3 regions of the Streptomyces sp. NPDC091271 genome follow, and region 2 is predicted to be linked to each of the others. Evidence: riboswitches for the same ligand, from Rfam matches in the RefSeq annotation. Region 2 holds a riboswitch; each other region holds the start of a gene.

Region 1 (10,150 bases), on a different contig from region 2:
CGCTCCAGGGCCTGGGCGGCGAGCGGGGCGGAGGCCGTGCTCGTGCCGTCCGCGGCCCAGTGGGCGATCCGTACGGCGTCGGCCAGCACGGCCCTGGCCTGGCGTGCCAGTTCCGCCGGTGGCGGTGTGCCCTCGGGTGGGCGGGGGGCCGGCCTGGTGCGCCGGGTCGTCACGGCCTTGCGGGCGGTCGCCTGGGGTCGCGGGCGGACAAGTCGCAGCCTGGAGTCGCGCGGGGTACGGGACGTCACGAGGAGCAGTCTTGCCTCTGACGGCCCGAAAGCCCAAACGGAAGCCGTGTCACCGGGGTTCGGGGGGCTTCAGGGCCGGGGTGCCAACCGGGCGGTTCCGGCGCATCAGCTCACATCAGGGGCGTAAGAAAGCGCCGTAGCGCCTCTTCGTAACCGGCCGGGTCGGCATTCCACATCGCCGCATGCGGAGCCTGCGGTACGGAGTGCAGGGACACCAGGTCCGGGCGGCGCTCGGCGAGTTCCCGGGACTGCTGCCAGGGAGCCAGGGTGTCGTCGGGGCCGTGGACGATCATCGTGGGGGCGTGCAGGGCCGTCGGCACCGAGGTGTCCAGGAGCGGGGCTCCGTGCAGTCCGGTCTGGCCCTGGGCGGCCCGGACGGCGAGGGGCAGCAGCGCGGACGGGACGCCCCGGGCCGAGGCGAGGGCGCGCAGGGTGGTCTTCCAGTCCAGGACCGGGGAGTCGAGGACCAGGCCGCTGATGCGATCACGGAGGGCGGAGTTGACGGCCGCGTGCAGGGCCATCGAGGCGCCGGAGGACCAGCCGTACAGGATGACGTTCTCGGCCCCGTAGCGCACCGCGTAGCGGATGGCCGCGTCGAGGTCGCGCCATTCGGACTCGCCGAGGTGGGCGAGTCCGTCCGGGGAGCGCGGGGCGCCCACGTCGCCGCGGTAGGCCAGGTCGAGCACCGGGAGCTGCTGGGCGTGGAGGAACTCCATCACGTTCATGGGGTGGTCCCTGGTGGTGCCGAGGCCGTGCACCGTGATCACCCAGGTGTCGCGGGCGGCGGGCACGAACCAGGCGGGCAGGGGACCGAGTTCGCCTGGGACCTCGACCTCCTTGTAGGCGAGGCCGAGGGCGGCGAGCGGGTCGCCTACGTGGAGCTCCGGGGTGAGGCGGACCCGGGCGCCCGGCTTCAGGCTGCCGAGGTTCACGCGCTCCAGCCGGCGGACGACGGTGTCGGGAGAGATGGCGGAATGACCCGGCACCTGTTCGATCACCGGGCCGACCACCGCGTGGACACCGCGGCCGGCCAGTCCGTACGTACCTGGGCGCAGCGCGGGAAAGGAGCGGGTCAGAGTGATCTGCCCGGCCGCGGTGGCGTGCACGGTGAGACGGCGGTCGGCCGGGAAGGGCCGTGGGGAGGGCGCGCCGAGGGCGGCGTCGCTGGCGTAGCGGCCGGCGGCGACCGCTGCCGCGCAGACGCCGAGGATCGAGGTTGCGGCCACTGCCGCCGCTGTTGCCGGGCGCACGGCTCCAGTGTCGTGGGCCGGGGCTCCGTTGGCCAGTGGGCAGGGGCCGTACGGCGCGGCGCCGGGCTCAGCCGCGCTGGCCGTAGCCCTTCAGGGCGTCCTGGACGTCGTTCAGCTGGGCCGGGGTGAGGAGGCTCGGGCTGTGGCCGGGCACGGAGCTCGCGGTGAGCCAGAGCCTGCACATCCATTCGAGCTGGGCGGTGCGGTCGTAGGCCTCGTCGAGGGTGCGCCCGTAGGTGACGGTGCCGTGGTTCCGCAGCAGGCAGCCGGTGCGGTCGCGCAGGGCGGCCAGCATGTTGTCGGCGAGCTCCGGCGTCCCGTAGCGCGCGTAGGCGGCGGTGCGGACGGGGCCGCCGAGCAGGGCGGCGGCGTAGTGGATGAGCGGCACCTCGGGGACGAGGGTGGAGACGGCCGTGGCGTGCACGGCGTGGGTGTGGACGACCGCCGCGGCGTCGCTGCCGCGGTAGACGGCCAGGTGGAGCGGGAGTTCGCTGGTCGGGACCAGGTCGCCGAGGACCTGGCGTCCTTCGAGGTCGACGCCGACGGCGTCCGCGGGGCCGAGCCGGTCGTAGGGCACCCCGCTGGGGGTGACCAGGACGATGTCGCCCACCCGGGCCGACACGTTGCCCGAGGTTCCGACGACCAGGCCGTCCGCCGCCGTCCTCCGGGCCGTCGCGACGACTCCGTCCCACGCCTGTTCGACAGCACGCTTATCCATGTCACCCATACGGGGATCCTAAGAGTCACGTGACCCATGTCTCCCCGAAGGGATGAATCGGTCGCGGTCAAGATCCCCCGCGTCGGGTGGCACCGGGCCCCGCACCGGCGGCGACGGTCCGGCCCACCCCCCGCGCACACAAGCGGAACCGGTGCACACGGTTGGGGTCACCGTGCCGCCCTGCCCAGTTCATCTTCCGTTCACCCTGGTTGCTTACGTTCCACGTGCCAATGACGTCGAACGATTGCCTGGGTAAATGGAACACATCACGCTGCTGCTCGCGATCGTGATCGTGACAGCTCTCGTGTTCGATTTCACGAACGGTTTCCACGACACCGCCAACGCGATGGCCACCACCATCTCGACCGGCGCTCTCAAGCCCAAGACAGCGGTGGCCATGTCCGCCGTTCTCAACCTCGTCGGCGCGTTCCTGTCGGTGGAGGTCGCCAAGACGATCTCCGGCGGGATCATCAACGAGAACGGCCTCAGAACCGAGGTCATCTTCGCGGCGCTCGTCGGCGCGATCCTGTGGAATCTGCTGACCTGGCTGGTCGGCCTGCCCTCCAGTTCCTCCCACGCACTCTTCGGCGGCCTCATCGGCGCCGCGGTCATGTCGGCCGGCTGGTCCTCGATCAACGGCGGTACCGTCGTCACGAAGGTCCTGCTGCCCGCGATCGCCGCCCCGGTCGTGGCCGGTCTCGCCGCGCTGCTGGCCACGAAGCTGACGTACCGCCTCAACCGGAAGATCACCGACGAGGCGCAGCTGAAGTCGACCGCCAAGGGATACCGCGCCGGCCAGATCGCCTCGGCCGGTCTCGTCTCGCTCGCCCACGGCACCAACGACGCGCAGAAGACCATGGGCATCATCACCCTGGCCCTGGTCACCGGTGGCGTCCTCTCCCCCGGCTCCAACCCGCCGGTCTGGGTCATCGCCTCCGCGGGTATCGCCATCGCGATGGGCACCTACCTCGGCGGCTGGCGCATCATCCGCACCATGGGCAGTGGCCTCACCGACCTGCGTCCGCCGCAGGGCTTCGCAGCCCAGACCAGTGCGGCCACGGTCATCCTGGCCTCCTCGCACCTCGGCTTCTCCCTCTCCACCACGCAGTCCTGCTCCGGTGCCGTCATGGGCGCGGGTCTCGGACGTAAGGGAGGCGTGGTCCGCTGGTCCACCGCCACCCGGATGTTCGTCGCCTGGGGCCTGACCCTGCCGGCCGCCGGTCTGATGGGCGCGGGCGCCGAGTTCCTGACCAAGCAGGGGCCCTGGGGCGTCGCGGTGGTCGCCGTCCTGCTCGTCGCCGGCTCCGCCGCCATCTGGCTGCTGTCGCGCCGCAAGCCGGTCGACCACACCAACGTGAACGCGGAGGCCGAGCCCCCGGGCGTCGTCACCACCGCCATCTCCGCGGTCAGCCCGCCGCCCGCCGGTGTTGTCGTACCGGAGCTCAAGACCACCATCTCGGCCCCGGCCACGACGGCCGGAACCCCGGCCGACCCGGCCACGGTGTAAGGACGAATCCGCATGAACATCGACTGGGCAGCTCTCGCGTCCGTCTTCGGCGTCAGTCTCGTGGTCACCGTCGCGCTGGTCGGCCTCTTCACCCTCGGCATCACGGGCATGGCCAGGCAGACGACGGCCGCGCAGGGCGGCGGCGGTGCCAACGGCCTGGTGCGCACCGGTGCGTACGCCTGCTTCGGGCTGTGCGCGGCGGCGGTCGCGTACGGGATCTATCTGATCGTCGCCTGACCGCTCCCGCACGGACACCCACCCGGGCCGGACACACCACGTGTGTCCGGCCCGGTGTGCGTCTGAGCACATTGAAGCCTCGCAGGTCAGCGGCAGGTTGACGGGCATTCACGGGGCGTGGTGGACTGCCGGTGCCATTTAGGCTGGCCGGCACACACGTGCCGGCCGGCCTTACGGCGACAGGAGAGGAAGCCGGTGCGAATCCGGCGCGGTCCCGCCACTGTCACCGAGGAGCAGCCTCCACACGGAAGTCACGGCCCGCCACCGCGGGCTGGAAGGCCGGAGGAACTGCGGATCCGGAAGCCAGGAGACTCTCGTCGCCGGTCACGTCGAACCAGGGCGCGGACCCTGAGTGAGGACATACGCCATGTCTGGCTGCCCTGCGTCGGTCGCTGCACCACCTGTCACGAAGGTCCTCCGAGGCGCGACGGCCGGCTGAGCGGTGCGAGCCGACCGCATCTTCGCGTACGGAGCCGCCGCCGGCCTGATCGGCGACCTGCTGTTGGGTGATCCGCGGCGTGGCCACCCCGTCGCCGCCTTCGGGCGTGGAGCGGCGGGCGCCGAGCGCCGCCTGTGGCGCGACCACCGCGGCTGGGGCGCCCTGCACACGCTCGTCTGCGCCGGGGGCGCCACGGGCGCTGCCGCGCTGGCCGCGCGTGCCGTGCGGAACCGTCCCGCCGCCGCCGTGGCGCTGACAGCCGTAGCCACCTGGTCCGTCGTCGGGGGCACCTCGCTGGGCCGTGAGGCCCGCGCCATCGGCGGGGCGCTGGCCGCCGGGGACATCGACCTGGCCCGGGAGCGGCTGCCTCATCTGTGCGGCCGCGACCCGCAGTCGCTGGACGGGCAGCAGATCGCCCGCGCCGTGGTGGAGTCCGTCGCCGAGAACACCTCCGACGCCGTGGTGGGAGCCCTCGTGTGGGGCGCGCTCGGCGGTGTGCCCGGGCTGGTCGCCTTCCGGGCCGTCAACACGCTCGACGCCATGGTCGGGCACAAGTCGCCCCGCTACCGGCGCTACGGCTGGGCGTCGGCCCGGCTCGACGACGTCGCCGGCTGGCCCGGGGCCCGGCTCACCGCCGTGCTCGCCGTGGCCGCCGGGGGGCGCCCGCGTGAGGCGGTCCGGGCCTGGCGGGCGGACGCGGGCAGGCATCCCAGCCCCAACGCGGGCCCGGTCGAGGCCTCGTTCGCGGGGGCGCTCGGCGTACGGCTCGGCGGCACCCTCGCGTACGGCGGGCGGGTCGAGCACCGGCCTGTGCTCAACGGCGAGGCCGGCCGGGACGTGCGGGTCACGGACATCGAACGCGCGGTGCGGCTGTCGCGCCGGGTGAGTGTGCTGGCCCTCGTCGTGTGCGCGGCGGGGCGGTCGGCCATGGGACGGAGAGTCGGATGAGCGGCGGGCTGCTGGTCGCGGGGACCACTTCGGACGCGGGCAAGAGCGTCGTCACGGCAGGGATCTGCCGGTGGCTGGTGCGCCGGGGGGTGAAGGTCGCGCCGTTCAAGGCGCAGAACATGTCGCTGAACTCGTTCGTCACCCGGGAGGGGGCGGAGATCGGCCGTGCCCAGGCGATGCAGGCGCAGGCCGCCCGGGTGGAGCCGTCGGCGCTGATGAATCCGGTGCTGCTCAAGCCCGGCGGCGACCGGTCGAGCCAGGTCGTCCTGATGGGGAAGCCGGTCGGCGAGATGAGTGCGCGCGGCTACCACGGCGGTCGCCAGGAGGCGCTGCTGGGGACGGTCACGGACTGTCTGGAGCAACTGCGGGGCACGTATGACGCCGTGATCTGCGAGGGGGCGGGCAGTCCGGCCGAGATCAACCTGCGGCGCACGGACATCGTGAACATGGGCATCGCCCGGGCCGCGCGCTTTCCCGTGCTGGTGGTCGGCGACATCGACCGGGGCGGCGTGTTCGCCTCGTTCTTCGGCACGACGGCTCTGCTGAGCCCCGAGGACCAGTCACTGGTCGCGGGATACCTCGTCAACAAGTTCCGCGGTGACGTTTCGCTGCTGGAACCCGGTCTCGACATGCTGCTCGGGCTCACGGGGCGGCGGACGTACGGGGTGCTGCCCTACGCCCATGGTCTGGGCATCGACGAGGAGGACGGGCTGCGCGTGTCGATGCGCGGCACCGTACGGGAGTCGGTCGTGGCGCCGCCGCACGGTGAGGACGTGCTGCGGGTCGCGGTGTGCGCGGTGCCGCTGATGTCGAACTTCACCGATGTGGACGCGCTGGCGGCCGAGCCGGGTGTGGTGGTGCGGTTCGTGGACCGGGCGGAGGAGCTCGTCGACGCGGACCTCGTGATCGTGCCCGGGACGCGGGGCACGGTGAAGGCGCTGGCGTGGCTGCGCGAGCGGGGGCTGGCCGACGCGCTGGTCCGGCGTGCCGCGGAGGGCCGCCCGGTGCTGGGGATCTGCGGAGGGTTCCAAGTGCTGGGCGAGCGTATCGACGACGACGTGGAGTCACGGGCCGGACTGGTCGAGGGGCTCGGACTGCTGCCCGTACGCGTCCGTTTCGGCCGGGAGAAGGTCCTGGGGCGCCCCGTAGGTTCGGCGCTCGGTGAGCCGGTGGAGGGGTACGAGATCCATCACGGGGTCGCCGAGGTGAGCGGCGGCGAGCCGTTCCTCGACGGGTGCCGGGTGGGTTCGGTCTGGGGGACGCACTGGCACGGGTCGCTGGAGAGCGACGCGTTCCGGCGGGCCTTCCTGGGCGAGGTCGCGCGGGCGGCGGGGCGGCGGTTCACCGCGGCGCCGGACACGAGCTTCGGGGCGTTGCGGGAGGAACAGCTGGACCGACTGGGGGATCTGATCGAGGAACACGCGGACACGGACGCGTTGTGGCGCCTGATCGAGGCCGGCGCGCCGGAGGGGCTGCCTTTCATCCCGCCGGGTGCGCCGCCCGCGCCCGCCCCGGACCCCGTTCCTCCGGCGCCGGGCGTGCCCGGTCATGCAGTTGTGGTTGCGACAGAGGAGGCCCTGTGAGTACGCCGTATCCCTTCACCGCCATCGTCGGACAGGACGACCTGCGGCTGGGACTCCTGCTCAACGCGGTCAGTCCCGCCGTCGGCGGGGTCCTGGTCCGCGGCGAGAAGGGCACCGCCAAGTCCACCGCCGTACGCGCGCTGGCCGCGCTCATGCCCGAGATCGCGGCCGTGGCGGGGTGCCGTTTCTCGTGCGACCCGGGAGCACCCGATCCCGCGTGTCCCGACGGTCCCCACGAGACGGGCACGGGCGTGTCGCGTCCGGCGCGGACCGTGGAGCTTCCCGTCGGCGCGTCGGAGGACCGGCTGGTCGGCGCCCTCGACATCGAACGGGCTCTCTCGGAGGGCGTGAAGGCCTTCGAGCCGGGGCTCCTCGCCGACGCCCATCGCGGGATCCTCTACGTCGACGAGGTCAACCTCCTCCATGACCACCTGGTGGACCTGCTGCTCGACGCGGCCGCCATGGGCGCCTCGTACGTGGAGCGGGAGGGTGTCTCCGTCCGTCACGCGGCGCGCTTCCTGCTGGTCGGGACGATGAACCCGGAGGAGGGCGAGCTCCGGCCGCAGTTGCTGGACCGCTTCGGGCTGACCGTCGAAGTGGCGGCCTCGCGTGAGACGGACCTGCGCGTCGAGGTCGTACGGCGCAGGCTCGCCTACGACGACGATCCGGCCGGGTTCGCCGCGCGGTGGGCCGACGAGGAGGCCGCGTTGCGTGAGCGGATCGTCGCCGCGCGCGCCCTGCTTCCCCGTGTGGTGCTCGGCGACGGCGTGTTGCGGCAGATCGCGGCGACGTGCGCGGCGTTCGAGGTCGACGGGATGCGTGCCGACATCGTCATGGCCCGCACCGCGACGGCGCTGGCCGCGTGGGCGGGGCGCGAGGAGGTCGTCGCGGACGACGTGCGGCAGGCCGCGCTCCTGGCACTCCCCCACCGGCGCAGGCGCAATCCGTTCGACGCGCCCGGACTGGACGAGGACAAGCTGGACGAGGCCCTCCAGGACGCGGCGGACGGCGACGGCGGAGGCGACGACGACCCGGACCCCGACGGGCCCGGGGGCGGCGGGGTGCCCCCGCAGGGCGGTGGCCCCGACGACGGCGGCAGGGACACGGATGGTCCCGACGCCGGCGGTGCCGACGCGCCCGGCCCGGAGCAGACCGGGAGCGGCGACGCGCCCCCGCCGGGCGGCGGCGGGGAGCAGCAGCCCGTGCGGGCCGGCGAGCCGTTCCGCACGAAGATGCTCAGCGTGCCCGGACTCGGCGAGGGCGCGGCCGGGCGGCGGTCCCGGGCGCGTACCGAGCACGGCCGGACCACCGGGTCGCGGCGGCCCGAGGGTGCGCTGACGAAGCTTCACCTGGCGGCGACCGTGCAGGCGGCGGCTCCGCACCAGCGGGCGCGAGGGCGTTCGGGGCGGGGTCTCGTCGTACGGCGGGACGATCTGCGGCAGGCGACGCGGGAGGGGCGCGAGGGCAATCTCGTGCTGTTCGTCGTGGACGCCTCCGGGTCGATGGCGGCCCGGCAGCGGATGAGCGCCGTGAAGGGGGCGGTGATGTCGCTGCTGCTGGACGCCTATCAGCGCCGGGACAAGGTCGGCCTGGTCACCTTCCGCGGCAAGGACGCCGAGGTGGTGCTGCCGCCCACCTCGTCGGTGGACGCGGCCGCCGCGAGGCTGGAGACGCTGCCGACCGGCGGGCGCACCCCGCTGGCCGCCGGGCTGCTCAAGGCGCACGACGTGCTGCGGGTGGAGCGGCTGCGTGATCCGTCACGGCGGGCGCTCCTCGTCGTGGTGACGGACGGCCGGGCGACCGGGGGCGTCGACCCGGTGGCGCTGGCGGCGCGGGCCGGACGGCTGCACGCCTCCGAGGGCACCGCGTCCGTCGTCGTGGACTGCGAGTCGGGGATCGTACGCCTCGGGCTCGCCGCACAGCTCGCACGGGATCTGGGGGGCAGCGCGGTCACGCTCGACGAGCTGCGCGCCGACTCGATCGCCGGGCTGGTCAAGGACATCACTGCTGCCGGGAGGGCCGCTTAATGCCACAGGGACAGCCGGTATCGGTACCGGACGACGGACTGACGACACGTCAGCGGCGCAACAGGCCGCTGCTGTTCGTCCACACGGGAATCGGCAAGGGCAAGTCGACGGCCGCCTTCGGGCTGGCGCTGCGCGCCTGGAACCAGGGCTGGCCGATCGGGGTGTTCCAGTTCGTGAAGTCGGCGAAGTGGAAGGTCGGCGAGGAGAACGCGCTGAAGGTGCTGGGCGCGAGCGGCGAGGGCGGCACAGTCGACTGGCACAAGATGGGCGAGGGGTGGTCGTGGGTCCAGCGCGACAACCAGCTGGACAACGAGGAGAAGGCCCGCGAGGGGTGGGAGCAGGTCAAGCGTGACCTGGCCGCCGAGACGTACAAGCTGTACGTGCTCGACGAGTTCGCCTACCCGATGCACTGGGGCTGGATCGACACCGACGAGGTCGTCGAGGTGATGCGGAACCGTCCGGGCACCCAGCACGTCGTGATCACGGGCCGGAACGCCCCGCAGAAGCTGATGGACGCCGCCGACCTGGTGACCGACATGTCGAAGGTCAAGCACCCGATGGACGCCGGCCAGAAGGGCCAGAGAGGCATCGAGTGGTGAGTGTTCCTCGTCTGGTCATCGCCGCACCCGCTTCGGGCAGCGGCAAGACCACGGTCGCCACGGGCCTGATGGCCGCCTTCGCGGGGCGCGGTCTCGCGGTGTCCCCGCACAAGGTGGGGCCCGACTACATCGACCCGGGTTACCACGCGCTGGCCACCGGCCGCCCGGGGCGCAACCTCGACGCGTACATGTGCGGGCCCGGTCTGATCGCCCCGCTGTTCACGCACGGGGCGAGCGGCTGCGACCTGGCCGTCGTCGAAGGGGTGATGGGGCTGTACGACGGGGCCTCGGGGCAGGGTGAACTCGCCTCGACCGCCCAGGTGTCCAAGCTGCTGCGGGCTCCCGTCGTGCTGGTCGTCGACGCGTCCTCGCAGTCGCGGTCGGTCGCGGCCCTCGTGCACGGTTTCGCCTCCTGGGACCCGGAGGTGCGGATCGGCGGGGTGATCCTGAACAAGGTGGCCTCCGACCGTCATGAGGCGCTGCTCCGGGAGGCACTCGACGAGTCCGGGCTGCCGGTGCTCGGGGTGCTGCGGCGGGCGCCGCAGGTGGCGACCCCCTCGCGCCATCTGGGCCTGGTCCCGGTGGCCGAGCGGC
Region 2 (10,150 bases):
CGCACACCCGGCGCGCCCATGGAGAGTGCTCACTCGAATGGCGTAACGCGTGTGGCGGGGCCGATACCCGCGTGGAACGGGGCCACCGCCCCTCCCCGGTGTCCTGGGCCGCTCGCCGCCCAGGCCGGGAAGTTGCACCGTCCAACCGGGTGAGGCGCGATGGAATCCGGACGCGCCTCCCCTGCTGGACCCAACCGCAGGACGCGCCCGGGCGAGGAGGAATCGGCCATGGGAGCCGCTGACGGTTTCACGGATTCCGGAGAACTCGACGGTCTGACCGTCTACGACAGCGACGGAGAGAAGGTCGGCACGGTGGGGCGGGTGTACGTCGACGACGACACCGGCAAGCCCGACTGGATCACGGTCAAGACCGGCATGTTCGGCATGAAGGAGAGCTTCGTTCCGCTTGCCGGAGCCCGCCGGGTGGGCTCCGACCTGCACGTCTCGCATCCGAAGGACCGCGTCAAGGAAGCCCCCCGGGTGGACGCGGACGCGCACCTCTCCGTTTCGGAGGAGGAGGAGCTCTACCGGCACTACGGGATGACCAAGAAGGCCACCGGACGCACCGGAGCGGGCGGCGACGCGCGCACGACGTCCGGGACCGGAACGGGAGCCATGGGTGCCGCGGGTGCGGCCGGGGCAGCCGGTGCGGCCGGCACCGCCCGCACGACCTCCGGCGGCCAGGCGAAGGCCACCGGTGCCGCGGGCAGGCACCGCGACACGGAGACCTCCTCCACGTCCCGCCCGCTTGCCGGAGCCGGAGCCGAGCGGTCCGCCGCGGGTGCCGGCGGCCGCGAGGAGATGGTCCGGTCCGAGGAGCAGCTCCAGGTCGGCACGGAGGAGTACGAGAGCGGGAAGGCACGCCTGCACAAGTACGTCGTGACGGAGAACGTCACGCGGACGGTGCCGGTGTCCCACGAGGAGGTGCGCGTGGTGCGCGAGCCTCTGCAGCCGGGCGAGAAGGTCACAGGTGTGAAGGGCACGAACGACCTCGGCGAACAGGACGTCGAAGTCACCCTGCACGCCGAACGAGCCACCGTCCGCAAGGAGGCGGTCCCCGTGGAACGGGTCCGTCTCGAAACCAGCAAGGTCACCGAGCAGAAGGAAGTCTCCGCCGAGCTCCGCAAGGAGAAGATCGACTACGCGGACGGCAAGGACGACATGGGCAGCGGCAAGGACATGGGCGGCGAGTTCGGCCAGGGACGTCGTCGCTGACCCCCTCACACAGCGGCGAAAGGCCGCGCGACAGTAGCGAGGGGCGGACCCGGGTGGTTCACGGGCCCGCCCTCTCGTCGCGCTACCGCCGGTGGACGGCTTCCCCCGGCAGGAACCGCACGGAGGGGCGCCCGCCGGGCCCTTCCGGCGTGACCACCGCGCGCACCCGGTAGACGTCGGCGATGAGTTCCTCGGTGATCACCTCCGAGGGCGTTCCGCCGGCGACCACCCGGCCTTCCTTCATGACCGTGACCCGGTCGCAGAACATGGCGGCCAGATTGAGGTCGTGCAGCGCGACCACCGCGGTGACGGGCAGCGCGGCGACCAGGGAGAGCAGCTCCAGCTGGTGCTGGATGTCCAGGTGGTTGGTGGGTTCGTCCAGCAGGAGCTCACGCGGCTCCTGGGCGAGGGCGCGGGCGATCTGCACCCGCTGCCGCTCACCACCCGACAGGGTGTGCCAGGACTGTGCGGCACGGTCGGCGAGCCCGGTGCGCGCCAGGGCCTCGCGTACGGCGGCATCGTCCTCGGGTCCGGGCGCGGACCAGGCCCGCCGGTGCGGGATGCGGCCGAGGCGGACGACGTCCAGCACGCTCAGGTCGACCTGGGTGACCGCGTGCTGGTCCACGACGGCCACTCGGCGGGCCACGCGGCGCCGGCCGGTTTCGGCGAGCGTACGGCCGTCGAGGGTGACGACGCCCGCGCCGGGGACGAGTACGCCCGCCATCACCCGCAGCAGCGTGGTCTTGCCGGAGCCGTTGGGCCCCAGGAGCCCGACGGTGGTGCCGGGCGGTGGTGCGATGCTCACTCCGTCGAGGACGATCCGTCCGCCGGCCTCCCTGCTGACCCGGTCGGCCCGCAGGCCGTCGCCGGGGACGGCTTCCGGGTTCACGCACTCCTCCTGGTGCGGTGGAGGATGAGGACGAAGACGGGCACCCCGATGAGGGAGGTGACCACACCGACCGGGACCTCCTGCGGGTCGAGGACGGTCCTGGCCAGGGTGTCGACCCAGACCAGGAACACGGCTCCGGCGAGAGCGGTCACCGGCAGCAGCCTCCGGTGCCCCGAACCCGTCAGCGCCCGGGCGGCGTGCGGCAGGACGAGGCCGACGAAGCCGATGGCGCCCGCGGAGCTGACCAGGGCCGCCGTCAGGAGCGCGGTGGTGCAGAGCAGCACGATCCGGGTGCGGCCCACGTGCACGCCCAGGGCGGCCGCGGCGTCCTGGCCGAAGGCGAAGGCGTCGAGCGTACGGGCATGGCCGAGGCAGATCAGCAGCGTCACGGCCAGCACGGCCGAGCACATCCACACATCGCCCCAGCCCACCCCGCTCAGCGAGCCGAGCAGCCAGAAGAGCACGCCCCGGGTCTGCTCGGCGTCGGCGGCGGTCATCACGACGAAGGACGTGAGCGCGGAGAAGAGCTGCATGGCCGCGACCCCGGAGAGGACGACCCGGTCGGTGGATCCGCCGAGGGTGTGGCTGAGCAGCAGGACGAGGGCGAACGAGCACAGCGCCCCGACGAACGCACCGCCCGAGACCGACACTGCTCCGCCGCCGACGCCCAGGACGACGACCACGACCGCACCGGTGGACGCCCCGGAGGAGACACCGAGGACGAAGGGGTCCGCGAGCGGGTTGCGCAGCAGCGACTGCATCACGGTGCCGCACACCGCGAGCCCGGCCCCGCACACCGCGGCGAGCAGGGTGCGGGGCATGCGCAGGTTCCAGATGATGCCGTCCCGGATCGGGGTCAGCCGCCCGTCTCCCAGGCCGAGGTGCGAGGCCACCGCGGACCAGACGTCCGGGACGGAGATGCGGGCGGGTCCGATCGTGACCGCGACCGCGACGGACAGGAGCAGCAGGGCGACCCCGGCGCTCCACAGGACGCCGTCGCGCAGGAGCCGGGCTCCGGCGGCCGTCCGGACCGCGGCCGGCTGCTCCGCCCGTACGTCCGGGGCGCGTTCGGTCTCCGTCACCCCGCGAGCCCGAACGAGCGCAGCCCGGCCGCGACGCGCTCCACGCCCTCCACGGTCCGGATGGTCGGATTCATCGCCTGGCCGCTCAGCAGGACGTACCGCTTGTGCCGGACGGCGTCCATGTTCTTCGTGGCGGGGTTGGACTCCAGGAACTCGATCTTCTTCGCTGCGCTCTCGGCCGTCTGCGACTTCCGGGTCAGATCCCCGATGACCAGCACGTCGGGGTTCCTGTCGGCGACGGTCTCCCAGTTGATCTGGGGCCATTCCTCGTGCGTGTCGTCGAAGACGTTCTTCGCGCCGAGCTCCTCGGTGATGATGCCGGGGGCGCCGCAGCACCCCGCCAGGTACGGGGCCTCGGCGTTGGCGAACCAGTAGAGCATCGTGGTGCCGGACGCGTCGATGTCCGCGGTCGCCCTGTCCACGCGGCTCCGGAGGCTCCTCACCAGCTCCTCGCCCCGGCCCGGGACTCCGAACACCTTGGCCAGGTCGCGTACTTCGCCGTACACGCGGTCCATGGTCAGGGGCTCGGAGCGGGAGCCGTCACTGCTGCCGGTGTTGTCCTTGCCCGCGCAGTCGGAGGGTGAGAGGTACGTCGGTACGCCGAGCTCCTCGAACTGGTCGCGGGACGCCACCCCGCCCTTGCCGAGGGTGGATTCGAACGAGGCACTGACGAAGTCGGGTTCCTCGGCGAGGACCTTCTCGGAGGAGGGCTGGTTCTCGGCGAGGCGCTCCACCGTGGATTCGTCCTTCTCCAGGCCCTTCATGACCGGGTCCGTCCAGGTCGCGGTGGCGGCCAGCCTGTCGGCGAGGCCCAGGGAGAGCAGGATCTCCGTCGATCCCTGGTTGAGGGAGACGGCGTGACGCGGTGCCGCGTCGACGGTCACCGTACGGCCGCAGTTCTTCAGCGTCACGGGGAAGCCGTCGCCGGCCTCGTCCCGTGCCGCGCCGTCGGAAGTGCTCCCGCCTTGGCCGCATGCGGTCAGAAGGACAAGTCCCGTGATGAGCAGGGCTGTTCGGCGAACGGTGCTGGCTATGGGCGGCACGGAGACCTCGGCGTTCTCTGGGCTCATGCGCGGAGCCCGTACGGAGTTCCGCTCCCGGTGCGGAAGCGGTTGCCAGCAGGTCTTCGGACTCGGGTTCGTCCGGACGAGGCGCCTTCCCGGTGCACCCGAGGGTGTTCCAGTGGCTGTGGCCCCGCCCGTCCCCCTCACCGCTGCGCGTCAGCTCCGGATTCTCACCGGATTCCCTGACTCCACGTGGAGTGTGACTGGCGTCTGCAAGCTATCACGCGGCGCACCGGCTGCCTCGGGGGCCGTCGCCGGTACGGGGCGGGGGGCGCCTTGGGGGCTTCTCCCTCTCCGTACCGGCCGGCCGTCGGGCGGGTCAGGGCTTGGGGCGAACCGATTCGCCGCGGTCCGCCTGCGGCTTCCCGCTGCGGCGGGTGAGCACGGACGTCGTACCCCAGTAGGCGAGCAGGACGGCGCGCAGTCCCAGGATCTCCAGGTGCTCGCCCAAGCGGTCGCAGACCGTCTGCCCCTTGCCTCCGGCGCTCATCGGGCGTCCGCCGGGCAGACGTTCCACGGGCCCCCTGGGTCGTCGTACGCGTCCGCGTAGCCGGGTCCGGCGATCGGCCAGTCGGCGAGCAGCTCCTCGGGCAGCGCGAAGGAGTCGGCCAGCTCCGGAGCGTGCGCGGCGACGGCCGTGACGAGCTCCTCGACGGCCTCGGGCAGGGCGTCCACCTGAGCGGTGCTCAGGAGACCGGCTGCCAGCAGGTCGCCGCTGTTGCGGGAGACCCATTCGAGGGCGAACAGCCGCTCCAGCTCCCCGAGCCGGTCCCTGGCCGCCCCGTCGGGCAGCGTCGCGCGGGCCTCGGCGTAGGCCTCGGCAGCCTGTCGGTACGCGTAGGCCTCGACCCCGCGCAGGGCGGGACCCGAGGCCGCGTTCCACCGGCCGAGGGCGTCGGCGTCGGGCGCCCGCAGCGCGCGGGCCCTGGCCCGGTCGAACCAGATGCCCTGGACCGAGGCGAGGAGCCGGCCCAGGAAGTACGGGTCGGCGAGGTCCCCGGGGTGCGGGGCCCGGCCCGGGGTGTCGTCACCGGCCGGCTCGGCGGCGAACAGCATGTCGGCCGCCGCCTTGGCGTACAGGGCGATGTTGTCCCCCTCCGCGGTGATGGCACCCTCCACGCCCGTGACGAGTTCGGTCATGCCGTTGTTCTCCAGCAGAGCCTGCGCGCCGCAGCGTTCGCGGCTCTCGACGATGACGTCGCGGGCCCGCCAGGTGATCCACGCCTTGGCGACGTCGACCAGCCGTACCGCGTCCGTCCGGGCGTCCTCCTCCGTACAGGCTTCCCAGCGCTCCTGTGCCCTGCGGTACAGCAGGCTCATGGCGAAGACCGTGGCCATGGCCGAGGCGAGCGGTCCGTGGTGCGTCCGATGGGCGTTCACCGGCACCGGCGGGGCGCCCCGGGAGCCGGAGATCATCCGGTGGCCGCCGTAGCGAACGGCGACCGCCAGGGTCGCGCGGGCCGAGCCCGCCGCGCAGGCGCTCATGGAGATCCGGCCGGGGGTGACCCGCCCGATCGAGGCGAGGAAGCGCCGCCGCCTGTCCCCCGGTCCCGTTCTGAACTCCCCTGGTGCAACGCTCTCCTCGGCGGATCCCAGCAGGGCGTCCCGTGCCACGAAGAGCCGGTCGAACGAGGTCAGGCAGTGGTCGACCGGGCTGCCCATCCGGGCCGGCAGCCGCCGCACCCGGATACCGGGCAGCGCCTGCGCGTCGTCGGTGAGCGGCACCAGGAAAAGGCGTACCCCGTGGTCGGAGCCATCGGCCACCAGGCGGGCGGCGACCAGGCCGGACTTCGCTCCGCCCGCCGGGCTGGTGTTGGGCATGAACTTCTGCGCGCCCGGATTCGGGGTGTGCAGGACGAAGCCGTCGCGCTCACGGTCGTAGGTGGCGGTGGTCTCCATGGCGGCAGCGTTGTTGCCGTGTGCCACCTCCGTACAGAGGAAGGTACCGATGCGCCGCATCGACAGATAGTCCGACAGGTCGCGGCGGCCGACGCAGTCGTGGTCGAGGAGGCTGCCGAGGAAGAGGTTGTAGTGGATACCCGCCACGGTGGTCAGCGCGGGGTCCACCGGGCCGAGCCAGGCGTGCAGGGCGGCCATCGCGCGGGGGTCGGCGGCGAGGCGTGCTCCGCTGTCGAGGGAGAGGTTGAGGATCCGCAACCGGTCGTAGGCGAGGTCCAGTCGCTCTTCGGGCGTTCCACCGGCGGGGCGGCGGAACGGTTCTGTGCTGATCAGCCGCTGCCAGAACCCGTGCTCGCGGCGGAATTCCGGACCGAGGATGACGCCGGTCAGCAGTTCGGTGGTGGGCGGTGGGGCGGTGTCGGTAAGGGGCACGGTCATAACGAAATCAACGACCGTGATGCGGGCGAGGACACCCCTGGACGGTCTACCGCTCCCGGACCGGCACGCTGGTGAGGGCCGCCGCCAGCTCCTCCTCGTCGGGAGGCAGGGCACCTGCCCGTTGGACGGTCACAGCGGCCGACGCCACGGCGTGGCGCAGCACGTCGCCCAGGACGGCGGCGTCCAGCGAGCGCAGGCGGGCGCGGGCCTGTCCTCCGAGCAGTCCGTACGAGGCCAGGGCGTGCAGCGTGGCGGACATGAAGGCGTCGCCTGCGCCCACCGTGTCCGCGACCCGGACGGGTGGCGCGCCGACGCTCACGGTCCCGCCCGTCAGGAAGGCCGTCGCCCCTCCGGCGCCCCGGGTGACCAGGACGACCGCGGGCCCGGAGCGCAGCCATCGCTCGGCGGCCCTCTCCGGCGCCTCGTCCGGGTAGAGCCATCGCAGGTCCTCGTCGCTGGCCTTGACGATGTCGCTGAGCGCTACCCAGCGCTCGGCGCGGCGTACGGCTCGGGCGTGGTCCCCCATCAGCCCGGGCCGTACGTTGGGGTCGTAACTGACGGTCGCCGCCGCGCGCAGTGACCCGACGAGGTCCAGGACGGTGTCCGCACCGGGGTCCAGGACGGTGGCGAGGGACCCGGTGTGGACGTGCCGGGGCGGCTCCCCGGGCCACGCGACCGGGCCCAGCGTCCAGCTGATCGCGAAGGTGTACGTGGCCCGGCCCGCCTCGTCGAGGTCCACCGTGGCGGCGGGAGTGGGCGCGCCGCTGCCGTCGTCGAGGACCCGTACCCCGGCCGAAGCCAGGTGGGCCTCGATCAGCCGCCCGTCGGGGTCCGGGCCGAGCTGGGTGATGAGGGTGGTGCCCCGGCCCAGTCGGGCCAGACCGTACGCGACGTTCGCGGGGCTGCCGCCGGGGTGGGTCCGGTCCGGCGCGCCCGGCAGCCGGACGATGTCGGCGACGCATTCGCCGATGACCAGCAGGTCGGGGCTGTCGGGCATGGGGGCGGGTCTCCTGGAGAACGCGGGCGGTCGTGGTGAGGGGGCTGACTGCCGCCGATTCTGCCCGGGTGCGGGGAGCCGTGGTGACCCGGGGCTCAGGAGGCGTCGTCACGCCCTTCGTCGCCGTAGCGCCGCTCGAACTTGGCGACCTGGCCCTCGGTGTCGACCACTCTCGCCTTACCGGTGAAGAACGGGTGGCTCTCGGCGGAGATCTCCACGTCGATGACCGGGTAGCTGTTGCCGTCGTCCCAGTCGATCGTCTGCTCGCTCGACGCGGTGGACCGGGTCAGAAAGGCGTACCCGGCGGAACGGTCGCGGAAGACCACGGGACGGTACGACGGGTGCTTGTCCTGCTGCATCTCTGCTCCTGGAAGTACGGGGATCTCGCGTCCCGGCTTCGGGCCAGCGTCCCGAACGGCGGGGGCCGGCGCGATCCGGGACGTCCGTACGGAGCAGCGGATCAGCCCTCGTCCCCCTCAAGGGCGGGGGACGGCCTGTGGAACGGGGGCGGTGCGCCGGGCCCACAGCAGTGCTCCGGCCAGCAGTACTACGGCGCCGAGCAGCCAGGGCAGCGGTCCTGCGGGCAGCGCGCCGATGACCAGGCCGGCGGCCGCCCCCACGAGTTGCTGGGCCAGCGACTGCACGGAGAGGGCCGTCGCCCGGCCGGAGGTGTCGACGCGGCGGTGCAGGAGGTCGTTCTCGGTCGGCCCCGCGGCGCCCAGGCCCAGGTAGACCAGCCCGTATCCGACGACGGCCATGGCCAGCGCGGGCGCCCCGGTGGCGGACACGGTGGCGCCGAGCGCCAGCAGACCGGCCACGCTCACGCCGAGGCTCGCCAGGACCGCGCGTTCCGCGTCTCCCGCGAGCCGGGCGACGAGCGGGGCCAGCTGGCTGCCGAGCGCCGAGCACCCGAATCCGGCGGCGGCCAGGCCGGCGAAGAGGACCGCACCGGCCTCCGCGGTCCCGGTCAACGCGGCGGCGCGGCCCGGGGTGAGCAGTTCGAGAGCGGCGAGAGCCGTACCCGCGGCGCCCGTGGTCATCAGGATGCGCCGGATCAGCGCGTCCCCGGCGCCGAGCCTGAGCCCCGCGGCGACAGCGCCGGGAACTCCCCGAAGTACACCGCGCAGGGTGGCCGCGGGGCGGGGCGGCTCCGTCAGGGCGGTCAGGACGTAGCCGACGAAGACGATGTCGACGACCACGCCGAGGAGCACGGGCACGGAGAGCGGCAGGACCAGATCCGAGGTGAGCGCCCGCAGCCGGGCCCCTGGGTCCGGGCCGAGGCCGAGCAGCCAGGGCAGCGCCCCTCCGAGAAGGACTCCGAGCGCGACGGCGCCGGACGAGGCGGCGCTGCCGCGCGCCAGCCCCGTACGGAGATCGGCGTCGGGGCCGGAACGGGCGTGAACGGTGTCGACGTACCAGGCTTCGGCGGGCCCGCTGGACAGGGCGCGGCCCGCGCCCATGAGGGCTGTGCCGAGGACGATCACCCATGGGGTGGCGCCGAGGCCCATGAGCGTGAGGGCGCAGGCGTTGAGCAGACCGGCGCAGGCCAGGACGGTGCGTCGGCCGATGACGTCGGAGAGGCCGCCTGTGGGGAGCTCCAGAGCGGCGGCGGTGAAGGAGTGGGCGGCGAATGCGGCGGCGACGGCGGTGAGGGCCAGGCCGCGCTCGGTGAAGAGCAGCACCATCGGCGCCATGACGAGGCCTGCGGGGAACCAGAAGAGGAAGGAGACGGCGACGAACCTGCGGCGCGCCGTGCGTTCGTCGGGCGTCGTGGCAGTGACCTTCCCGCCCCCGGGCGCCGGGGTCACCGGGCTCTTCCGGCCTCGGGCGCGGCGTCGGCGGGAGGCGCGGCGTCGGCGGGAGGCGCCGCCGGCCCGGCCGGGGCCAGCGGCAGTCCGGCGGTGAGCAGCACGACCTGCCGGGCCCGGGGGTCGTGCTCGTCGCGCGCGGTCAGCTCGGCGAGCTTGTCCGCCATCGTGTCGCGGAGTTCGCGGAGGGACTCCGGCGTCAGCCGCGGCATCAGGTCGTCGATCCCCGAGGGGGCGTGCCATTCCTCGCCGAGGCGGCCCGTGTCGATGTCCGCCTCGTGCTGCTCCATGGACTGCTGCAGGTGCTCGAGCTGGCGGCGCCTGCCCAGCACCAGCATCGCCCGGCCCGCGGGCGTCGCCAGCATGGCCGCGTTGTCCGCCGTGGTGACGGAGTGCACGGCCTGCCAGCGGCGCTCGCGTCCGTCGCGGTGCTCCGCCTCCGCGACGAAGGCGTACTTGGCGAGCACCCGCAGGTGGTAGCTGGTCGAGGCGGACGACTCCCCCGTCCTGACCGCCAGTTCGCTCGCGGTGGCGGGACCGTGGAGCCGCAGGAGGCCGAGCAGCCTCAGCCGCAGGGGATGGGTGAGGGCCTTCAGGGCCGCCGGGTCCCTGTCGGGATCGAGCACACGGTGCGTCGCGTCGCTGTCCATGCCGGCAGCGTAGAGCGCATCCGGGTTTTGCCAAATAGTTTTTGCAGAATATCTTTGGGAAACTTGTTCAGCCTCCTGACGCCCCCTCCACCGCGTCCGCGACGAGCT
Region 3 (10,150 bases), on a different contig from region 2:
ACGTCCGGCTCCACATGGGCCTCGGGGAAGCGGCGGGCCAGTTCGTCGGAGTGCCGCCAGTGCGTGGTGCAGCGGCGGCCGTCGAGCAGTCCGGCGGCGCCGAGGACGAAGGCGCCGGAGCAGACGCTCAGCACCCGGGCGCCACGCTCCACGGCCCGGCGCAGGGCATCGAGGACCTCCTCGGGGTACTCCCGGTCGATGAAGTGACCCCCGGCGGGGACGGCGATGAGGTCGGCCTCCTCCAGGCGCTCCGGTCCGTGGGGGATGCCGAGGGTGAACCCTGCGTGGGTCCGCAGGACCGGGCCTTCCGCGGACACGACGGCGAAGTCGTGCACAGGGAGGCCGTCCTCGGAGCGGTCGAGGCCGAACACCTCGCACAGGACGCCGAGTTCGAAGGGATGGACCTCGTCCATCAGCAGGACGGCGACATTGTTCAGCATGACGGCAGTGTGGCAGCAATTCGATGGTGTGTGACAGTCCTGCCACTGACCAAATCCTGGCGCGCGGACGACAGTAGAGCCATGAACACATTCCTGAGCTACCTGGCCACAGCCGCACTTTTCGCCCTCGTCCTGCTGCCCGCCCTTCTCGGCCTCGCACGGGAGCGCCGGATCGACCGCGAACTGAGGGACGCGCAACGGGGCCGAGGGGACACACCCCCGGAAACGGCAGGCGCCGCGCAGCCGCTCACGGCCACGCGGCGCCCGTACATCAGGTCCTGGGCGCGGATCTAGAAGTCGTCGTCGAAGCCGACGGACCCCTCCACCGCCACCTGGTACGCGGAGGGACGCCGTTCGAAGAAGTTCGTCAGCTCCTGTACCCCCTGGAGCTCCATGAACGAGAACGGGTTCTCGGAACCGTAGAGCGCGGGGAAGCCGAGCCGGGTGAGCCGCTGGTCGGCGACGCACTCCAGGTACTGGCGCATCGACTCGGTGTTCATCCCCGGCAGGCCCTCGCCGCACAGATCGCGGCCGAACTGCAGCTCCGCCTCGACGGCCTCCTTCAGCATGTCGGTGACCTGCTGCTGGAGTTCGTCGTCGAAGAGGTCCGGCTCCTCCTTGCGGACGGTGTCCACGACCTCGAAGGCGAAGTTCATGTGCATCGTCTCGTCACGGAACACCCAGTTGGTGCCCGTGGCGAGCCCGTGCAGCAGACCGCGCGAGCGGAACCAGTAGACGTAGGCGAACGCGCCGTAGAAGAACAGCCCCTCGATGCAGGCGGCGAAGCAGATCAGGTTGAGCAGGAAGCGCCGGCGGTCCGCCCTCGTCTCCAGCCGCTCGATCTTCTCGACCGAGTCCATCCAGCGGAAGCAGAACTGCGCCTTCTCGCGGATCGAGGGGATCTCCTCGACCGCGTCGAAGGCCGCCGCGCGGTCCTCCGGGTCGGGCAGATAGGTGTCGAGCACCGTCAGATAGAACTGGACGTGCACGGCCTCCTCGAACAGCTGACGCGACAGGTAGAGCCGCGCCTCGGGCGAGTTGATGTGCTTGTAGAGCGTCAGCACCAGGTTGTTGGAGACGATCGAGTCACCCGTCGCGAAGAACGCGACCAGCCGGCCGATCATGTGCTGCTCACCGGGTGAGAGCTTGGCGAGGTCGGCGACGTCGGAGTGCAGGTCGACCTCCTCCACCGTCCAGGTGTTCTTGATCGCGTCCCGGTAGCGCTCGTAGAAGTCCGGGTAGCGCATGGGGCGCAGGGTCAGTTCGAAGCCCGGGTCGAGCAGGTTCTTGTTCTCGGACGTGGTCATTACTGACAGGCCTCGCAGGACTCGGGGTTTTCGAGGGAGCAGGCGATCGCGTCCGCGTCGGGGGCGGAGGCCTGCTGTACGGGAATCGGGGCGGCGGTGGCGGCCGTCCCGGATGCCGCGCGGGCGATCCGGGTCGCCGGGCGCGACCGCAGGTAGTACGTCGTCTTCAGCCCCTGCTTCCAGGCGTACGCGTACATCGAGGAGAGCTTGCCGATCGTCGGCGTCTCCAGGAACAGGTTGAGCGACTGGCTCTGGTCGAGGAACGGCGTACGGGCCGCCGCCATGTCGATCAGGCCGCGCTGCGGGATCTCCCACGCGGTGCGGTACAGCGCCCGTACGTCCTCGGGGATCCAGGCGAAGCCCTGCACGGAGCCGCTCGCCTCGCGCAGCGCCTCCCGGGTCCGCGCGTCCCAGACGCCGAGCCTCTTCAGCTCGTCCACCAGGTAGGCGTTGACCTGGAGGAACTCCCCGCTGAGCGTCTCGCGCTTGAAGAGGTTGGAGACCTGCGGCTCGATGCACTCGTACACCCCGGCGATCGAGGCGATCGTCGCTGTCGGCGCGATGGCGAGCAGCAGGGAGTTGCGCATGCCGGTCTTCGCGATCCGGGAGCGCAGCGCGTCCCAGCGCTCGGGCCAGTTCAGCTCGGTGTCGTAGTGGTCGGGGTGCAGCACACCGCGCGCCGCGCGCGTCTCGGACCAGGCGGGCAGTGGGCCCGACCGCTCGGCCAGGTCGCACGAGGACTCGTACGCGGCGAGCATGATCCGCTCGGAGATCTTCGTGGACAGCGCGCGGGCCTCGGGGGAGTCGAAGGGCAGGCGCAGCTGGAAGAAGACGTCCTGGAGACCCATCGCGCCCAGGCCCACCGGGCGCCAGCGGGCGTTGGAGCGGCCCGCCTGCCCGGTCGGGTAGAAGTTGATGTCCACCACGCGGTCGAGGAAGGTCACCGCCGTACGGACGGTGGCGTCCAGCCGCTCCCAGTCGATGGTGCCGTCGGCGACGAACGAGCCGAGGTTGACCGACCCGAGGTTGCAGACGGCCGTCTCGCCGTCGTCGGTGACCTCCAGGATCTCGGTGCAGAGGTTCGAGGAGTGGACGACGCGGCCCGGTTCGGCGGTCTGGTTCGCCGTGCGGTTGGAGGCGTCCTTGAACGTCATCCAGCCCTGTCCGGTCTGCGCGAGGGTCCGCATCATCCTGCCGTACAGCTCACGGGCCGGCATGGTCTTGCGGGCCAGCCCCCTGGCCTCGGCGGCACGGTACGCGGCGTCGAACTCGTCGCCCCACAGGTCCACGAGCTCGGGGGCGTCGGCGGGGGAGAACAGCGACCACTCCGTGTCCGCGTCGACGCGGCGCATGAACTCGTCCGGGATCCAGTGCGCCAGGTTGAGGTTGTGCGTACGCCGCTGGTCCTCACCGGTGTTGTCGCGCAGCTCGAGGAACTCCTCGATGTCCGCGTGCCACGTCTCCAGGTAGACCGCTGCGGCACCCTTGCGGCGGCCCCCCTGGTTCACCGCGGCGACCGAGGCGTCGAGCGTCTTCAGGAACGGCACGATGCCGTTGGAGTGCCCGTTCGTGCCACGGATGAGTGAACCCCGGGCGCGGATGCGGGAGTACGAGAGCCCGATACCGCCCGCGTGCTTGGAGAGGCGCGCCACCTGGTGGTAGCGGTCGTAGATCGAGTCCAGCTCGTCCAGCGGCGAGTCCAGCAGGTAGCAGGACGACATCTGCGGGTGGCGTGTGCCGGAGTTGAAGAGGGTGGGGGAGGAGGGCAGGTAGTCGAGCCGGTTCATCAGGCCGTACAGCGCGGCCACTTCCTCCAGAGCCCGCTCGGAGGTGTCCTCGGCGAGACCGGCGGCGACGCGCAGCATGAAGTGCTGCGGGGTCTCGACGACGTCGCGGGTGAGCGGGTGGCGCAGCAGGTACCGGCTGTGCAGCGTCCGCAGCCCGAAGTAGCCGAAGCGGTCGTCCGCGCCGTCGGCGAGCGCCTGGTCGACGAGCGCGTCGAGTGCGGCGGCGTGCAGGGTGACGAACTCGGCCGTACGGTCCGCGATCAGGCCCTCGCGATGTCCGACGGCGACCGACGCGGAGAAGGAGACAGCGCCCTGTCCGGCGGCCTCGTCCGCGATGGCCCGGGTGAGGAGCCGGGCGGCGAGCCGGGAGTAGGCGGGGTCCTCGGAGATCAGGCCGGCGGCGGCCTCGGTGGCCAGCGAGCGCAGCTCGGCCTCGTCCGACCGGGCGTTGCGGCCGCGCAGTGCGGCGGCGGCCACCCGTCCGGGGTCGGTGTCGGGCAGATCGGCGGTGAGACCGGTCAGGGTCCGCAGCAGTGCGGTCCCGGGCGCGTCGGTCGTGCGGCCTTCGGATTCCGTGGCTGAAACCGGGTCGGCTGGCGCGATGGTCACTGGGGGCTATCCCTCGCTCGGCTCAGGGCCTGCGGGAGCGGGGCAGCCGGGCACGGCGGCACCCGGGGAAGGGCAGCACGGCGCACGGCGTCCACCGGCCCTCCGCGGGGCCCGGACGTCTCGGCGTCCGGTTCGGTCGAGCCGGACGCACTGTCGACAGGTCTTCGGACTTCGGGGTGCGGATAAGCACACCGATCACACCGTTGCGGGACAGTTCCGGATTCTCACCGGATTCCCCTGCGGCGACAGCGAGGTCGAGCATACATGTGGGGGCTGCTGATTGAAGAAGCCCCCACATCTTGTGTCGTGAAGGGTCAGAGCTCCAGGCGGAATGTCAGGAGCGCGAGCCCCGGCAGGGGGTACCAGTCCCGCTCCGGAGTCCGTACGAAGCCGAGGCGGCGATATATCCGATGGGCGCCCAGCATGGCGGACTGCGTCGACAGGACGATCCCGGAGAGCCCTCCGGCGGCCCGCGCCCGCTCGATACAGGCCCGTACGAGCGCCTCGCCCGCGCCCCGCCCACGGGCCTCCGGCGAGACGGCCAGCATCCGGAACTCGGCCTCGTCCTCCCCGGCGATGTCCGCCCACGGACTGCCGGGCTCGACGTAGGTGACACCACCCAGCAAGCGGCCGTCGGCGTCCAGCGCGACCAGCACCTCGGCCTCGGCAGCTCGCCGACCGACCGCGCGGAGCTGTTCCAGATAGGGGTCGTCGGCGCCGAAGTCCAGGAGTCCGTCGCCCAGATACGCCTGCGCGGTGATCTCGCCCAGCTCCTCGAACTGAGCGGGCAGGGCCGGCCTGATCGATACGTCCATGGGCGGCAGTCTGCACCAGGCCGCGGGTGCGGCGCGCCCCGGTTTCGGAGGGCCGACGGCCGGGGCGGGTCCTGATACGACTCCGTCCCGGCAGGTGGACCCTGCCGGGACGGACGTCCTGCGGTCGGAGCGACCGCTGTGGGATCAGTGGCCGCCAGGGGCGCCCGCCGTGGCCGGCGGGAGCTCGACCTTGACGCCGGGGTCGCCCGCGTCCGCCGTGTAGTCGGACGGGGAGGTCTCGTCCACACCGGCCGGCGCCTTCACCGCGTTGAGGACGACGGTCAGCACGAGCACGACGACGACGTTCAGCACGAACGCGGTGAGACCGATGTAACCTATCTCGCCGATGCCCGGGATCTCCTTCGAGGACCCGCCGAAGTGCTTCTGGGTCGGGCTGGCGACGCCGTACGCGGCCACCGTGCCGTAGATCATGCCGACCGCCCAGCCCGCGATCAGTGCCCAGCGGTGGAACCACCGGGTGAACAGACCGCCCACCAGGGCCGGCATCGTCTGGAGGATCCAGATACCGCCCAGCAGCTGGAAGTTGATCGCGACCGTCTTGTCCATGGTGAGGACGAAGGCGAGTGCGCCGACCTTGACCAGCAGCGAGACCAGCTTGGAGACCTTGGTCTCCTGCGCCGGGGTCGCGTCGGGTTTGATGAAGTCCTTGTAGATGTTGCGCGTGAAGAGGTTCGCCGCGGCGATCGACATGATCGCGGCCGGCACGAGGGCACCGATTCCGATCGCGGCGAAGGCCACGCCCGCGAACCAGTCGGGGAACATGTTCTCGAACAGCTGGGGGATCGCGAGCTGCCCGTTGTCCACCTTGATCCCGGCGGCGATCGCCATGAATCCGAGCAGGGCCAGCAGACCCAGCATCAGCGAATACAGCGGGAGGATCGTGGTGTTGCGCCGGATCACCTCACGGCTGCGGCTGGAGAGCGTCGCCGTGATCGAGTGCGGGTACATGAAGAGGGCCAGCGCCGAGCCCAGAGCCAGCGTGGCGTACACCCACTGGCCGGAGGCGCCGGGGGCGAGTCCGGCCACCGGTTTGCCGGCCGCCTCGTTGGCGGCGGAGAACTTCTCGCCGGCCGCGGCGAAGATGTTGTCGAACCCGCCCAGCTTGATCGGGATGTAGATGATCGCCACGGCGATGACGAGGTAGATCAGGCCGTCCTTGACGAACGCGATCAGTGCCGGCGCGCGCAGCCCCGAGGAGTAGGTGTACGCGGCGAGGACGGCGAAGGCGATGAGCAGCGGCAGGTCCTTGATGAACCAGTGCGTGTTCTCGCCGCCGCCGACGCCCATGACGTCCAGGACGGCCTGGATGCCGACCAGCTGGAGCGCGATGTACGGCATCGTGGCGAGGATGCCGGTGACGGCGACCGCCAGCGAGAGCCCCTTCGAGCCGAAGCGGCCACGGACGAAGTCCGAGGTGGTGACGTAGCCGTGCTTGTGCGACACCGACCACAGACGCGGCAGGAAGGTGAAGATCAGGGGGTACACGAGGATCGTGTACGGGACGGCGAAGAAGCCGGCCGCGCCCGCCGCGTAGACCGCCGCGGGCACCGCGACGAAGGTGTACGCCGTGTAGAGGTCGCCGCCGAGCAGGAACCAGGTGACCCAGGTGCCGAACGACCGCCCGCCCAGGCCCCATTCGTCGAGGCTGGCCTCGTTCTCGGCCTTGCGCCAGCGCGCGGCCATGAAGCCGATGACCGTGACGGCCAGGAAGAAGAAGATGAATACGGCGAGTGCGACGCCGTTCACGCCGTCCTTCATGCTGACGCACCCCCCTTGCGGGCGCGCTGGTCACGCTGCCACAGCTTGTACGCGATCATGGTGAGAGCGGTCGAGATGAGCACCCACAGCATCTGGTACCAGTAGAAGAACGGGATGCCTATGAAGGTCGGATCGACCTTCGCGTACGACCCGACCCAGAGCATCGCCACGAACGGAGCGATCAGGCAGAGCCCGATGACCACCCTCATGGGTGTCACTGTCGGTGCTGTCGGTGGGTTCGCATCGGTATCTTCTGGCATGTGGCGACTCCGTCCCCTCGCTGATCACCTGGTGTAATGCGCAGGAAATCTAAGCGAATGCCCCGTCCACCGTCACCCCTGTCCGCATTGCGGTCCTGCAACGGTCCGGTGTCGCCCGAAATGCCTGATCCCCCTGTGTGTGCAGGGGGATCAGGCATTTCGGGGCACCGAAAGTGCTCAGTCCGTGGGACGCTTCAGACGGGCGACGAACTTGTACCGGTCGCCCCGGTACACCGAGCGCACCCACTCCACCGGTTCGCCCCCTCCGTCGATCGAATGCCGGGACAGCATGAGCATCGGGAGACCGACGTCCGTGCCGAGCAGTCCCGCCTCGCGCGGCGTCGCGAGCGAGGTCTCGATGGTCTCCTCCGCCTCGGCGAGCCGGACGTCGTACACCTCGGCCAGCGCGGTGTAGAGCGAGGTGTACTTCACCAGTGAACGGCGCAGCGCGGGAAAGCGCTTGGCCGAGAGGTGGGTGGTCTCGATGGCCATCGGCTCACCGCTGGCGAGCCGGAGCCGCTCGATCCGCAGCACCCGGCCGCCCGTCGTGATGTCCAGCAGCCCGGCGAGCGTGTCGTCCGCCGTGACGTAGCCGATGTCCAGCAGCTGGGAGGTGGGTTCCAGGCCCTGGGCACGCATGTCCTCGGTGTACGAGGTGAGTTGCAGGGCCTGGGAGACCTTCGGCTTGGCGACGAAGGTGCCCTTGCCCTGGATGCGCTCCAGCCGGCCCTCGACCACCAGCTCCTGGAGGGCCTGACGCACCGTGGTGCGAGAGGTGTCGAACTCCGCCGCCAGGGTCCGTTCGGGCGGCACCGGGGTGCCGGGCGGCATGGTGTCCGTCATTTCGAGGAGATGGCGCTTGAGCCGGTAGTACTTCGGGACGCGTGCCGTGCGCGCTCCCGCACCGGTCTCGCTCGTACTGCTGCCCCCGTCGGCACCCATGGCCCGCCTTCCCGACTGCTGCGTTGCTGCCGTCACCGGCTCCTCCGTCTGTCGCGGCTCACATGGTGGCACGGTCCGGTCACGGGTCGTCGCCCTCCCTCAGGTGTCGGTCCGATAACGGACGCGAGTGCACTTCTTATACACCCTTGACACCCCTAAAGGTCTAGGCCAAGCTCCCGGTACTGGTCTAAACCATTAAAGACCAGGTCCCAGACCCACAGGTAGCGCCAGGCGTACGTCTTCGCGGTGGGCGGGGGGTTGCTGGTATCCCTGAGGAGGGTGTGGCATGAAGCGCAAGCTCATAGCGGCAGTAGGCGTCGCAGCGATGATGACCGGAATCGCGGCGTGTGGTGGGGACAGTGGCGACAACGCTTCGAAGGACCCGAAGGACCGTACCGAGAGCCTGACGGTCTGGCTCATGGTCGACGCGCAGAGCACCTGGCCGGAACTGGTCAAGGACGTCAACGCGCAGTTCAAGAAGAAGTACCCGAAGGTCAAGGTCGACGTCCAGTACCAGCAGTGGGCGGACAAGGCCAAGAAGCTCGACACCGCGCTCGGTGGTGACAAGTTCCCGGACGTCGTCGAGCTCGGCAACACCGAGACGATGCAGTACATCCTCAACGGCGCGCTGGCCGAGATCGACCCCAAGAAGTACGACAACTCGGATACCTGGATCAAGGGTCTGAAGGACACCTGCACCTTCGAGGGCAAGCAGTTCTGCGTGCCTTACTACGCGGGCGCCCGTGTCGCGATCTACAACAAGGACATGCTCAAGAAGGGCACCGGCAGCGACGCCCTCCCGCAGACCGAGGACGAGATGCTCGCCGCACTCGACAAGGTCTCGGCCGAGTACGGCAAGAAGGACAAGCGCTTCTCGTCCCTCTACCTGCCGGGCCGTTACTGGTACGCGGCCATGTCCTACGTCGCGGGCTACGGCGGCTCCATCGCCGAGTACGACGAGGGCGCGAAGGAGTGGAAGGGCAACCTCTCCTCGCCCGAGTCCCAGAAGGGCATCGAGCACTTCGTCAACCTGGTCAAGAAGTACAACAAGGCCGACCAGACCAAGGACGAGCAGGACCACGCCAACGTCATGGCCAACGAGAAGGCGGCCCTGATCTACGGCAACGGCTGGGAGGCCGGCTCCGTCGTCGACGGCGCCAACAACGGCAACCCGAAGCTCGAAGGCAAGATCGGCACGGCCGGCATGCCCGGCCCGAACGGCAAGGCTCTCCCGTCCTTCATCGGTGGTTCGGACCTCGCGGTGACCGCCAAGTCCAAGGTCACCGACCTGGGCGAGGAGTGGGTCTCCCTCTTCACCAGTGAGAAGTCGCAGGAGGTGCTCACCTCCAAGAACATCCTCCCGAACAACGAGAAGCAGCTCGAGCCGCTGAAGTCCAAGCCGGAGACGGCCGCCGTCGCCAACGCGGTGCCGGACGCCTGGTTCACGCCGATCGCGCCGGGCTGGACCTCCATCGAGAAGGAGGAGGTCCTGGAGAACATGCTTCTGGAGATCCTCAAGGGCGGTTCGGTGGCCGACGCGGCCAAGAAGGCCGACGACAAGATCAACGAACTGATCAACAAGTAGTCCCCGGGCCTTCGGCTCTCCAGGCGGGGGTCCGGCGAACACCGGGCCCCCGCCCCCTTTTTTCTCAGGTAGAACGCCGTGATTCCCGGGTGCAGATCCCCGGAATCCCGATGGAAGGTCAGTCACGTGACTGCTGCCGACACCAAGGCCGCCGGTCCACCGGTCCCCGTACCGAGTGTCCCGGAGAAGACCGGGACCTCGTCCTCCGAGCAGGGAACCGCCGGGCCGCGCCCGAAGAAGCGGCGGAAGAAGGGTGAACTCCTCCCCTACCTCCTGATCCTGCCGGCGATCCTGGCGATCGCCGCCGTCTACGTCTACCCGCTGGTCAAGACCGTGATCATGTCCTTCCAGGACCTGGGACGGGCGGCCCTCTGGGGCAACGGCGAGGCCCCGTGGGTCGGCTTCGAGCAGTTCACCAACATCCTCGGCGACCCGGAGTTCTGGTCGGTCGTCGGGAGAACCGTCGTCTTCATGACCGTCTGCGTCGTGCTGACCATGGGCCTCGGCCTGCTCATCGCCCTGATGATGCTGAAGGTCTCCACCTGGGTGCGGCTCGTCCTCACGGTGGCGCTGATCGCCGCCTGGTCCATGCCGCTCATGGTCGCCGCGTCGGTCTTCCGCTGGCT

The links. A riboswitch is a leader RNA that binds a small molecule or an ion and turns the genes downstream of it on or off. The one in region 2 is predicted to bind cobalamin.
Region 1: another riboswitch for cobalamin. It lies ahead of ACIQM3_RS21375 (cobalamin biosynthesis protein); the one in region 2 lies ahead of ACIQM3_RS08810 (ABC transporter substrate-binding protein).
Region 3: another riboswitch for cobalamin. It lies ahead of ACIQM3_RS04860 (ribonucleoside-diphosphate reductase subunit alpha); the one in region 2 lies ahead of ACIQM3_RS08810 (ABC transporter substrate-binding protein).

What each region holds. Positions count from the first base shown of each region.
Region 1 is NZ_JBIVVD010000005.1:49,244-59,393, forward strand. It holds gene ACIQM3_RS21350 (hypothetical protein) at 1-173, opposite strand, end outside; gene ACIQM3_RS21355 (alpha/beta hydrolase) at 359-1,498, opposite strand; gene ACIQM3_RS21360 (class II aldolase/adducin family protein) at 1,566-2,225, opposite strand; gene ACIQM3_RS21365 (anion permease) at 2,473-3,723, shown strand; gene ACIQM3_RS21370 (hypothetical protein) at 3,736-3,960, shown strand; cobalamin riboswitch at 4,145-4,274, shown strand; gene ACIQM3_RS21375 (cobalamin biosynthesis protein) at 4,403-5,347, shown strand; gene ACIQM3_RS21380 (cobyric acid synthase) at 5,344-6,930, shown strand; gene ACIQM3_RS21385 (putative cobaltochelatase) at 6,927-8,957, shown strand; gene cobO (cob(I)yrinic acid a,c-diamide adenosyltransferase) at 8,957-9,556, shown strand; gene ACIQM3_RS21395 (cobyrinate a,c-diamide synthase) at 9,550-10,150, shown strand, end outside.
Region 2 is NZ_JBIVVD010000002.1:293,347-303,496, forward strand. It holds gene ACIQM3_RS08795 (PRC and DUF2382 domain-containing protein) at 229-1,215, shown strand; gene ACIQM3_RS08800 (ABC transporter ATP-binding protein) at 1,298-2,104, opposite strand; gene ACIQM3_RS08805 (FecCD family ABC transporter permease) at 2,101-3,186, opposite strand; gene ACIQM3_RS08810 (ABC transporter substrate-binding protein) at 3,183-4,256, opposite strand; cobalamin riboswitch at 4,286-4,473, opposite strand; gene ACIQM3_RS08815 (hypothetical protein) at 4,570-4,740, opposite strand; gene ACIQM3_RS08820 (acyl-CoA dehydrogenase) at 4,737-6,587, opposite strand; gene ACIQM3_RS08825 (carbohydrate kinase) at 6,634-7,584, opposite strand; gene ACIQM3_RS08830 (type B 50S ribosomal protein L31) at 7,680-7,943, opposite strand; gene ACIQM3_RS08835 (MFS transporter) at 8,061-9,278, opposite strand; gene ACIQM3_RS08840 (helix-turn-helix domain-containing protein) at 9,389-10,042, opposite strand; gene ACIQM3_RS08845 (ABC transporter substrate-binding protein) at 10,110-10,150, opposite strand, start outside.
Region 3 is NZ_JBIVVD010000001.1:995,046-1,005,195, forward strand. It holds gene ACIQM3_RS04845 (GlxA family transcriptional regulator) at 1-440, opposite strand, end outside; gene ACIQM3_RS04850 (hypothetical protein) at 522-734, shown strand; gene ACIQM3_RS04855 (ribonucleotide-diphosphate reductase subunit beta) at 731-1,747, opposite strand; gene ACIQM3_RS04860 (ribonucleoside-diphosphate reductase subunit alpha) at 1,747-4,143, opposite strand; cobalamin riboswitch at 4,281-4,417, opposite strand; gene ACIQM3_RS04865 (GNAT family N-acetyltransferase) at 4,458-4,958, opposite strand; gene mctP (monocarboxylate uptake permease MctP) at 5,103-6,737, opposite strand; gene ACIQM3_RS04875 (DUF3311 domain-containing protein) at 6,734-6,997, opposite strand; gene ACIQM3_RS04880 (GntR family transcriptional regulator) at 7,175-7,939, opposite strand; gene ACIQM3_RS04885 (sugar ABC transporter substrate-binding protein) at 8,226-9,524, shown strand; gene ACIQM3_RS04890 (carbohydrate ABC transporter permease) at 9,651-10,150, shown strand, end outside.